2 regions of the Cupriavidus sp. KB_39 genome follow, and region 2 is predicted to be linked to the other one. Evidence: riboswitches for the same ligand, from Rfam matches in the RefSeq annotation. Region 2 holds a riboswitch; the other holds the start of a gene.
The links. A riboswitch is a leader RNA that binds a small molecule or an ion and turns the genes downstream of it on or off. The one in region 2 is predicted to bind glycine.

Region 1: it holds a riboswitch for glycine, as region 2 does, so the genes downstream of both, AB4Z27_RS17865 (D-amino acid dehydrogenase) here and gcvT (glycine cleavage system aminomethyltransferase GcvT) in region 2, are expected to answer to the same signal.

Annotation. Positions count from the first base shown of each region.
Region 1 covers NZ_JBFREV010000023.1:34,099-38,506, forward strand. Annotated here, with positions in the region: tRNA gene AB4Z27_RS17860 (tRNA-Leu) at 15-101, shown strand; gene AB4Z27_RS17865 (D-amino acid dehydrogenase) at 204-1,505, opposite strand; glycine riboswitch at 1,669-1,767, opposite strand; gene AB4Z27_RS17870 (cytochrome b/b6 domain-containing protein) at 1,843-2,394, opposite strand; gene AB4Z27_RS17875 (PepSY domain-containing protein) at 2,397-2,663, opposite strand; gene AB4Z27_RS17880 (LysR family transcriptional regulator) at 2,883-3,893, shown strand; gene AB4Z27_RS17885 (DUF6630 family protein) at 3,915-4,408, opposite strand, start outside.
Region 2 covers NZ_JBFREV010000021.1:51,850-56,257, reverse strand. Annotated here, with positions in the region: gene gcvP (aminomethyl-transferring glycine dehydrogenase) at 1-388, opposite strand, end outside; gene gcvH (glycine cleavage system protein GcvH) at 490-870, opposite strand; gene gcvT (glycine cleavage system aminomethyltransferase GcvT) at 974-2,101, opposite strand; glycine riboswitch at 2,194-2,316, opposite strand; glycine riboswitch at 2,338-2,425, opposite strand; gene AB4Z27_RS17035 (glycine zipper 2TM domain-containing protein) at 2,545-2,766, opposite strand; gene AB4Z27_RS17030 (UvrD-helicase domain-containing protein) at 3,020-4,408, shown strand, end outside.

The sequences.
Region 1 (4,408 bases), on a different contig from region 2:
GCGCCGCTCACCTTGCCCAGGTGGCGGAATTGGTAGACGCACTAGGTTCAGGTCCTAGCGGTGGCAACACTGTGGAGGTTCGAGTCCTCTCCTGGGCACCAAGATTGAAGAAAAAGGCCCCGCGCAAGCGGGGCCTTTTTCGTTGGCGCGATGGTTGYCGCCCCTCTCCCTCAGGGAGAGGGGCGGGGGAGAGGGCTGGCGGTTCAGGCAGCGATATCGCGTCCGGTCACGCCGGCCCTCTCCCCCAACCCCTCTCCCGCAAGCGGGAGAGGGGAGAAAGCACGCGGTACCGCCGCCWGCCGGATGACATCGCCCACCATCTCGGCCGTCACCGCCGACAACGTCCACCCCAGATGCCCGTGGCCCGTGTTGTAGAACACGTTGGCCTGCCGTCCGCGCCCCACGCGCGGCATCATGTTCGGCATCATCGGCCGCAGCCCTGCCCACGGCACCACGCTGCGCGTGCTCACGCCGGGGAAGCAGGTGTTGACCCAGTCGATCAGGGGCCGGATGCGGTCCGCGCGGATGTCGCGGTCGATGCCGTTGAACTCGGCCGTGCCGGCCACGCGGAAACGGTCCACGCCGAGCCGGCTGGTCACGAGCTTGGTCTCGTCGTCGAGCAGGCTGACCGTGGGCGCCGCAGCCTGGCTGGCGGCGTCGGGCAAGTTCACCGTGATCGAATAGCCCTTCACCGGGTAGATGTTCACGCGGTCRCCCAGTTGCGTGGCGAACTGCCGGCTGGCCACGCCGGCGCAGACCACTACGGCGTCGAAGGTTGTCGAACTTGTCTGATTACCGTCGCGGACGGTGATGGTGGCCGTGCGGCCGTCCGAGTTGACCGACTGCACGTCCTGGCTGTAGCGCGTGACCACGCCCAGCCGCTGGGCCGCCGCGGCCAGGCCGGAGGTGAACTTGTGGATGTCGCCGGTGGCGTCGCTCTCGGTGTAGTAGCCGCCGTAGTACTGGCCGGCCAGCGTCGGCTCGATCGCACGCATTTCCTCGGGYGTGACCGCGCGGCGCGGCAGGCCGCCYTCGGCCARCAGCSTGGAGACCTCGCCGGCATGGTCGAAGCCGGCCTTGTCCCGGTAGATATGGAGGATGCCCTGCCGCTTGAGATCGAAGTCGATGCCTTCCGCCTCGGCCCAGCCGAACAGGTGCGCGCGGGCGGCGATGGCCAGGCGGGCGGTCTCGATCGTGTTGGCCCGGTAGTGCGGCATGGCGGCGATGAACGCGGCGAACCAGCTCAGCTTGTGCCAGGTGGGGCGGGGGTTCACGAGCAGCGGCGCGTCGTTGCGGAGCATCCACTTGATGCCCTTGACCAGCGTGGAGCGGTGGGTCCAGACCTCGGCGTTCGACGCGGAGAGCTGGCCGCCATTGGCGAACGAGGTTTCCATGGCGGCGTAGCGATGGCGCTCGAGCAGTGTGACCGCGAAACCACGTTTGGCGAGGGCGTAAGCGGTCGTCACGCCGGTGATGCCACCGCCGATGACAGCGATTGTCTTCATGTTGTCAGGTCTTCCAGGACGTCGTGGATGGGGGGTACGTGGCGCACCATGCGCGACGCACGCCCCCTCTGTCCTTGACCTGAGAGATTCACGATGCGCGCGGGCGCATCGCTTGCTCCTTCGGTACCGTCGGCTGACGCGAGCCGGGGTTCTTCAGAGTGCAATGGCGTTACCGGTCCTTTGGCCTGAGAGTTTCCGGGGCGGTTGCTCCTTCGGCGCCGGCCTGCCGGGCGGCAGGCACAGTCTCTCCCGATAACGCGGGTAAAACGGGTATGGCGGGTGAWGCGGTATGACGRGGCTACTATGCCACGGGCGGCGCCGGCGCGGCAACCCCAGGTTAGTCGAGGTCGCGCGGCTTGCGGCCGGTGATCATCGCCCCGACCAGGTTTTCCTTGCCGGCCACGCTGGTAACGATGGCCACCAGCGCGTGCACCACCACCAGCCCGAGCAGCGTGTTGGAGAGCCAGCGATGGATGTCGATGGGCCAGTCCTCGCCCCAGAACGCGTCGAGGCGGGAGAGCCAGCCGGTAACGGCGAGCAGCAGGATCAGGGTCCACATCGCCAGCATCATCACCGCGCCGAGCGGGGTGTGGCTGATGAAGCGCGGCGTGCGGCGCCGGGCCATGGCCCGGGCATGGGCCAGCACGCCGGCGGGGCGCGGCAGCCAGGCGCGGAAGCGCGCGTGTTCGCTGCCGATGAAGCCCCAGAGAATGCGAAACAGCACAAGTCCGGCGGCCACGTAGCCCAGCACGCGGTGCATCTGGTCGCCGGAATCGTCGATGAGGTCGTAGCAGACGATGGCCGCCACGCTCCAGTGCGTGAGCCGCACCACCACGTCCCAGACGCGGAGCGTGGTGGTATTGCGCAGCTGGCCGGCCGGCACCGACATGCTTACTTCTCGATCTCGGACTTCACGATGTCGAGCGTCTTCGTGTCGAAGTAGATCTCGGCCTTCTTGCCGTCCTTGGTGGTGCCATAGATCTCGTAGCAGTTGCCGTCCACCTTGAACTTCTTGATGTTGTAGCCCTGGGCCGCGATCTTGGCCTTGGCGTCGGCCTCGGGCATCCATTCGGACTTCGGATGCTTGTCGCACTTGGCGCCCGCGAAGGCCCCCGTGGAAAACGCACCGGCGATGAGAAGTACGGCCACTTTCAGCATTGCAGCTCCCGCAAGAAGCCCCATCCGGGGCGGATGCCGGAATCGTACGCGGTAACAAGAACAATTCCCAATCAATGTTTTCCCGCACGATGACCTGCATCAAATGCCGTGCGCGCCGCCCGGCGCGGCGGCTATCGGCGTGAACGTCGGCAGCGGGATTGTCCGGGCTGTGGGACAATTCCGCCTCGCCCACASGGCGTGGGTGACGAAGGTGTCTGCATGAAATCGATCGACTGGAAAGACTGGGAAATCTTCTGCCGCGTGGTGGAAGGGGGCGGCTTCACGCAGGGCGCCGAACTGGCGGAAGTGCCCAAGTCATCGGCCAGCGCGGCGGTTGCCCGGCTGGAAACCCAGCTTGGTGTGCGCCTGTTCGAGCGGACCACGCGGCGCGTGCGCGTGACCCAGCGCGGCCAGCAGCTCTATGACCGCGTGGCGCCCCTGTTTGGCGAGTTGCGCGAGATCAGCGCCGAGGCCGCCTCGGTGAGTGCCGAGGTCAGCGGCACGCTGCGCATCGCCACGCCTTACGAGGTGGGTTCGCAGCACCTGTCCGCCTCGCTCTCCAGGTTACTTAAGCTGCACCCGTCGCTGCATGTGGAACTGGACATGAGCTGGGACCAGCCCGACCTGATTCGCCACGGCTATGACCTCGCCTTCGTCATGACCGACACCAACCTCCACGACAGCTCGTTCGCGAGCAAGCGCGTGGTGCTGATCGAGCGTGCGTTCTATGCGGCGCCCGCGCTGATCCGCGAGCACGGCCTGCCGCGCGCGCCGCAGGACCTGAAGGGCTGGCCGACGCTCGGCAACCTCGACGATGTGCAATGGGAATTCCTGCGCGATGGGGTGGAAACCTTCGCCATGGACGTCTCGCCGCGCATCTCCACGCATAACGCTGAAGTCCGGCTCAAGGCCGCGCTGGATGGGCTGGGCGTGGCGCGCATGTCGCCCCGCTTCGTGCACGAGCATCTGGTGCACGGCCAACTGGTGCGCGTGCTGCCCGGCTATACGTCGTCGCCGCTGAAGGTGTACGTGCTGATGCCCGCGCGCAAGCTGATGCCGCCGAGCGTGCGGGCCTTCCTCACTGTGCTCGAGGAAACGCTGGGCGTGCCGGAGACCCGGCGCCCGGCACCGCGCGCCAAGGCGCTGGGGGGCACGGATGGATCGGACAGCGCCGACATCGCCGATACCCCGGACGGTGACGGCGGCGCGGTGGTGATCGGGCTCGACTGAGTTTCCAGGCGAGCCGGTCGGTCAGTAGGGCTGGTCGCCGGGACGGATGTCGAAGCCGAGCGTGTCGGCGATCTCGAGTATCTCTTCGTCGTCTTCGCTGCGCGTGATCCAGCCGCCGTAGGCGTCGCCGCCGGTATCCCAGTTCCAGAGCGTGTAGCCGGCCATGCGTAGCTGCGTGGCGACGATCTCCATCAGCTCGGGCACGCTCGTGCCCTCCAGGAAGTCTTCGTCCTCGGTGTCCTCGGTGCCCCAGTCCACCTCGAGGTCGATCCGCTCGCAAAGCTGGTTCAGGCAGCCGATAAAGGACTCGGCGTCTTTCCAGTCGACATAAAAGCCGGATTCCCAATCGATGATGTCCTTGACCTGCCACAGCAGGCCGGCGGCATCGATCTCGTCTTCCTCGGCGTCTTCCAGCGCTTCCTCGAACAGCGAAAACTGCCGGCTGGTCTGGGCGCTGTCGCCGAGGTTAATCAGCGCGAATAGCCGGCTGATGGCGTCTTGCGCGTCGTCGTCCA
Region 2 (4,408 bases):
ACGGCGTGTAGGCCGTGTACCAGGCCGGATTCTCGAAGATATTGCGAAGGATGACGCCCGGCGTGAGCGTGTTGTAGTAACCCTGCCCGATGAAGCTCTTGAGCACGCGGTTCTGGTTCGCCAGCCCGCGCAGCTTGGCCAGCGCGGCTTCCTCGGTCAGCGGCTCGGTGAATTCGCCGAGCGGCATGCCGTCGCGGCGGCGGATGGCGGCGGGCACCACGGCGTCGATCAGCGCGGCGCGCGTCTCGTAGCCGAGCACCTTGAGCATGTGTTGCTGTTCGGCGGCATCCGGGCCGATATGACGGGCGGCGAAGGCGTCGCGCGCCTCCAGTTCGGCCAGCGTGGGCCGGCTACCTTGGGCGGCGTTCATGGGAAGAGGGGCGTTCATGGCAAGTGTCTCGTGGGGCGGGGCGGCAGGTGGTCAGCCTGGCCGCCGCGCGGGCATCTCGGGCGCCGTCTCCTGGCTCGGGAGACGGCTGGTGCAGCGCGTCAGGCGCCGACGCTGGCCTTGTAGGCGTCGACGTTCATCAGGCCGTTCACATCGTCGCCATTGGCCGGCTTCAGCTTGAACAGCCACGCGTCGAAGGCGTTGGCGTTGACGGATTCCGGCGCGGCGCTGGCGGCCTCGTTCACGGCGATGACTTCGCCGGCCACCGGGGCGTAGATGTCGGAAGCGGCCTTCACGGACTCCACCACGGCCAGCGCGTCGCCGGCGCCGACCGACTTGCCCACTTCGGGCAGTTCCAGGAAGACGATGTCGCCCAGCGCGTCCTGCGCGTGGTCGGTAATGCCGATCGTCAGCGTGCCGTCGGCTTCAACGCGCACCCATTCGTGCGATTCGGTGTACTTCAGGTCAGCAGGGAAATTCATGACGGATTCTCCGGGAATGCAGTGTTTGTCTTGTTTCGGTTCGCCTGCCGGGGCCAGCCGGGCAGGCGTGATGGCGACCGTTGGTGTCAGCCGGGCGGATGCCTCAGCTCACGAGTGCCTTGCCATTGCGCACAAACGGCAGTTTAACCACAGTCGCGGTCAGTTTGCGGTCACGAATCTCGACCTGGACCTCGGTGCCGGGCACAACGCCCTGCGGCAGCCGGGCAAAGGCAATGGATTGGGAGAGGGACGGGCTGAAGGTGCCGCTCGTGATCTCGCCGTCGCCGGCGGGGGTGATCACCTTCTGGTGCGCACGCAGCACACCGCCCTTGTCGCGCAGGATCAGGCCGGCAAATGTCTTATGTTGTCCGGCTGCCAGCAGCGCCGACTTGCCGATGAAATCGCGCTCGCTCTGCAGGTCGACGGTCCAGGCCAGGCCGGCGTCGAGCGGCGAGGTGTGGATGTCCATGTCCTGGCCGTACAGGTTCATGCCGGCTTCCAGGCGCAGCGTGTCACGCGCGCCCAGTCCGGCCGGGCGCACGCCTACGGACTGCAGCTTTTCCCAGATGCCGGCCACGTTCTCGGCCTCCACCACCAGCTCGAAGCCGTCCTCGCCGGTGTAGCCGGTGCGGGCCACCATCAGCTCGCCGACCATCGGGTCCCGCACCACCACRGCGTTGAACGGCTTGAGTGCGTCGGCCGGCTGGGTCGACGGGAAGGCCTCATGCACCTTGGCGCGCGCGTTCGGGCCCTGCACGGCGATGATCGCCAGCTTGCCCACGCCGGCCGGCGCCACGTCGCCCCGGCGCGGGGTGATCGTCACGCCGCTGCCGGTGGCCGCGTTGCGGGCCGTGATCCATTCGATGTCGCCCAGCGCCGTGCTGGCGTTCACCACCAGGCGGAAGCGGTCTTCGGCGAAGAAATAGACGATCAGGTCGTCGATGACGCCGCCCTTTTCGTCGAGCATGCACGCGTAGAGGGCCTTGCCCGGGGTCTGGAGCTTGTCGACATTGTTGGCCAGCAGGCCGCGCAGGAAGGCGCGCGTGTTGGGGCCGGACAGGTCCACCACGCACATGTGCGAGACATCGAACATGCCGGCATCGCCGCGCACCGCGTTGTGTTCCTCGATCTGGGAGCCGTAGTTGACCGGCATGTCCCAGCCGCCGAAATCGACCATGCGGGCACCGAGCGAGCGGTGGATGGCGTTAAGGGGCGTGGCCTGGAGCGTCATGGGAAATCCTCTGGAGCGAATACGGCAGCGAAAACGAAAAAAGGGTCATCCGCCGTGGGGATCGATGGCAATGCCACCAATCCGCCGCGGCGGATGACCCCTCTGTCCTCGATACCTGAGAGATTACGATGCAGCTTGCCGCATCGCGCGCCCCTTCGGTGGACACGCTCGCCATGCGTTGGCACGGGCGGGTGTCGCTCTCCAGAGTGCGGCATGCATCGTGTGCATGTTGCATGCCGATCCGACCGGTCCGTGGTGCCTGAGAGTTTTCGGGTGATACCCCTTCGGCGGCGCAATGGCTGCGCGCTCTCCCGGTTGGATGCGCGTGAATGTACGGGACGGGTTGACCTTTGTCAACGCGGCGCCGACGCCACCTTGCTAGGCGCCGGGGAGGGGGCTGGCTGTAATTCCTGCCGCCTGAGGTAAGGACTACCCGCGCCGGATCAACGATCCTTCGTGACGACGTTACCCACCACGCCACCCACCGCCGCGCCACCCACCGTGCCGAGCGCGCTGCCGTTGGTCAGCGCAGCGCCGCCGAGCGCGCCAACGCCCGCGCCAATGGCGGTGTTGCGGGTCTTGGGGCTCATGTCCGCGCAGCCGCCAAAGGCCGCCAGCGTGACACCGATCAGCGTGATTTTCGCCAGGGTTCGCATTGTTTTCATGATCGCCTCCGAATYTGCCGAATTTGTCATCAGGACGGCGTCGCCGCCGGTCCCGCATYACCGTATGAGGCAATCTCCATGCCCCSGYTGTCCCCTCGGACGTCACTTTTACGAAGTGTTACCGCGATGAAACACTGGTAGCACTCGCGTCCTTGATGTCCGTCATCAGGCACCGGCGCAGGCCACCCTGCGTGTTAACATCGACGCCTTTCGCGCGCCCGCCAAGCGTGCGCCATCCGGCACCCGCCCACCTATGACCCACGGACTCAACGCCGCCCAATCCGAAGCCGTTCGCTATCTGGACGGGCCCTGCCTCGTCCTCGCGGGCGCCGGGTCCGGCAAGACGCGCGTCATCACGCAAAAGATCGCCCACCTGATCGAGGACAAGGGCTTCGAGCCGCGTCACATCGCCGCCGTCACCTTCACGAACAAGGCGGCGAAAGAGATGCAGGAGCGCATCGGCAAGCTGATGGAGGGCAAGACCACGCGCGAGGGCAAGCGGATTCCGCTCAAGCAGCTCACCGTCTGTACCTTCCACTCGCTCGGCGTGCAGATTTTGCGGATGGAGGCGGAGCACGTCGGCCTGAAGCCGCAGTTCTCGATCATGGATTCGGACGACTGCTTCGGACTGGTGCAGGAGCAGCTCGCCACCACGGACAAGAAGCTGATCCGTAGCGTGCAGGGCACGATCTCGCTGTGGAAGAACGGCATGATCGATCCGGAGACCGCGCTGGCCCAGGCCGCCAATGCCGACGAGCACCAGGCCGCCATGGTCTACCGCAATTACGTGGCCACGCTGCACGCCTACCAGGCGGTGGATTTCGACGACCTGATCCGCCTGCCCGCCGAGCTGTTCGCGCGCGACGAGGCCGTGCGCCTGAAATGGCAGAACCGCCTGCGCTACTTCCTCGTCGACGAATACCAGGACACCAACGCCTGCCAGTACGCGCTGCTCAAGCTGCTGGCCGGCGGCTCGCACCTGCGCGCGCCGGCGTTCACGGCCGTGGGCGACGACGACCAGGCCATCTACGGCTGGCGCGGCGCCACGCTGGACAACCTGCGCGGCCTGCAGACCGATTTCCCGGACCTCAAGGTCGTCAAGCTCGAACAGAACTACCGCTCGACGGTGCGCATCCTGGAGGCGGCCAACGCGGTCATCGCCAACAATCCCAAGCTGTTCGACAAGAAGCTGTGGTCGGAGCACGGCATGGGCGACCCCATCGCCATCCATCCGATGAACGACGAGGAGCACGAGGCCGAGTCCGTGGTGTTCCGCCTGTCCGCCCACAAGTTCGAGCGCCGCGCGCAGTTCCGCGACTACGCCATCCTGTATCGCGGTAACCATCAGGCGCGGCTGTTCGAGCAGATCCTGCGGCGCGAGCGGATTCCGTACGTGCTGTCCGGCGGCCAGAGCTTCTTCGACAAGGCGGAGATCAAGGACATCTGCGCCTACCTGCGGCTGATCGCCAATCCGGACGACGATCCCGCGTTCATCCGCGCCATCACCACGCCCAAGCGCGGCGTGGGCAACACCACGCTGGAGGCGCTCGGCACGTTCGCGGGGCAGGCCAAGGTGTCGCTGTTCGAGGCCGCCATGATGGGCGGCATCGAAGGCAAGCTCCAGCCGCGCCAGCTGGAGCCG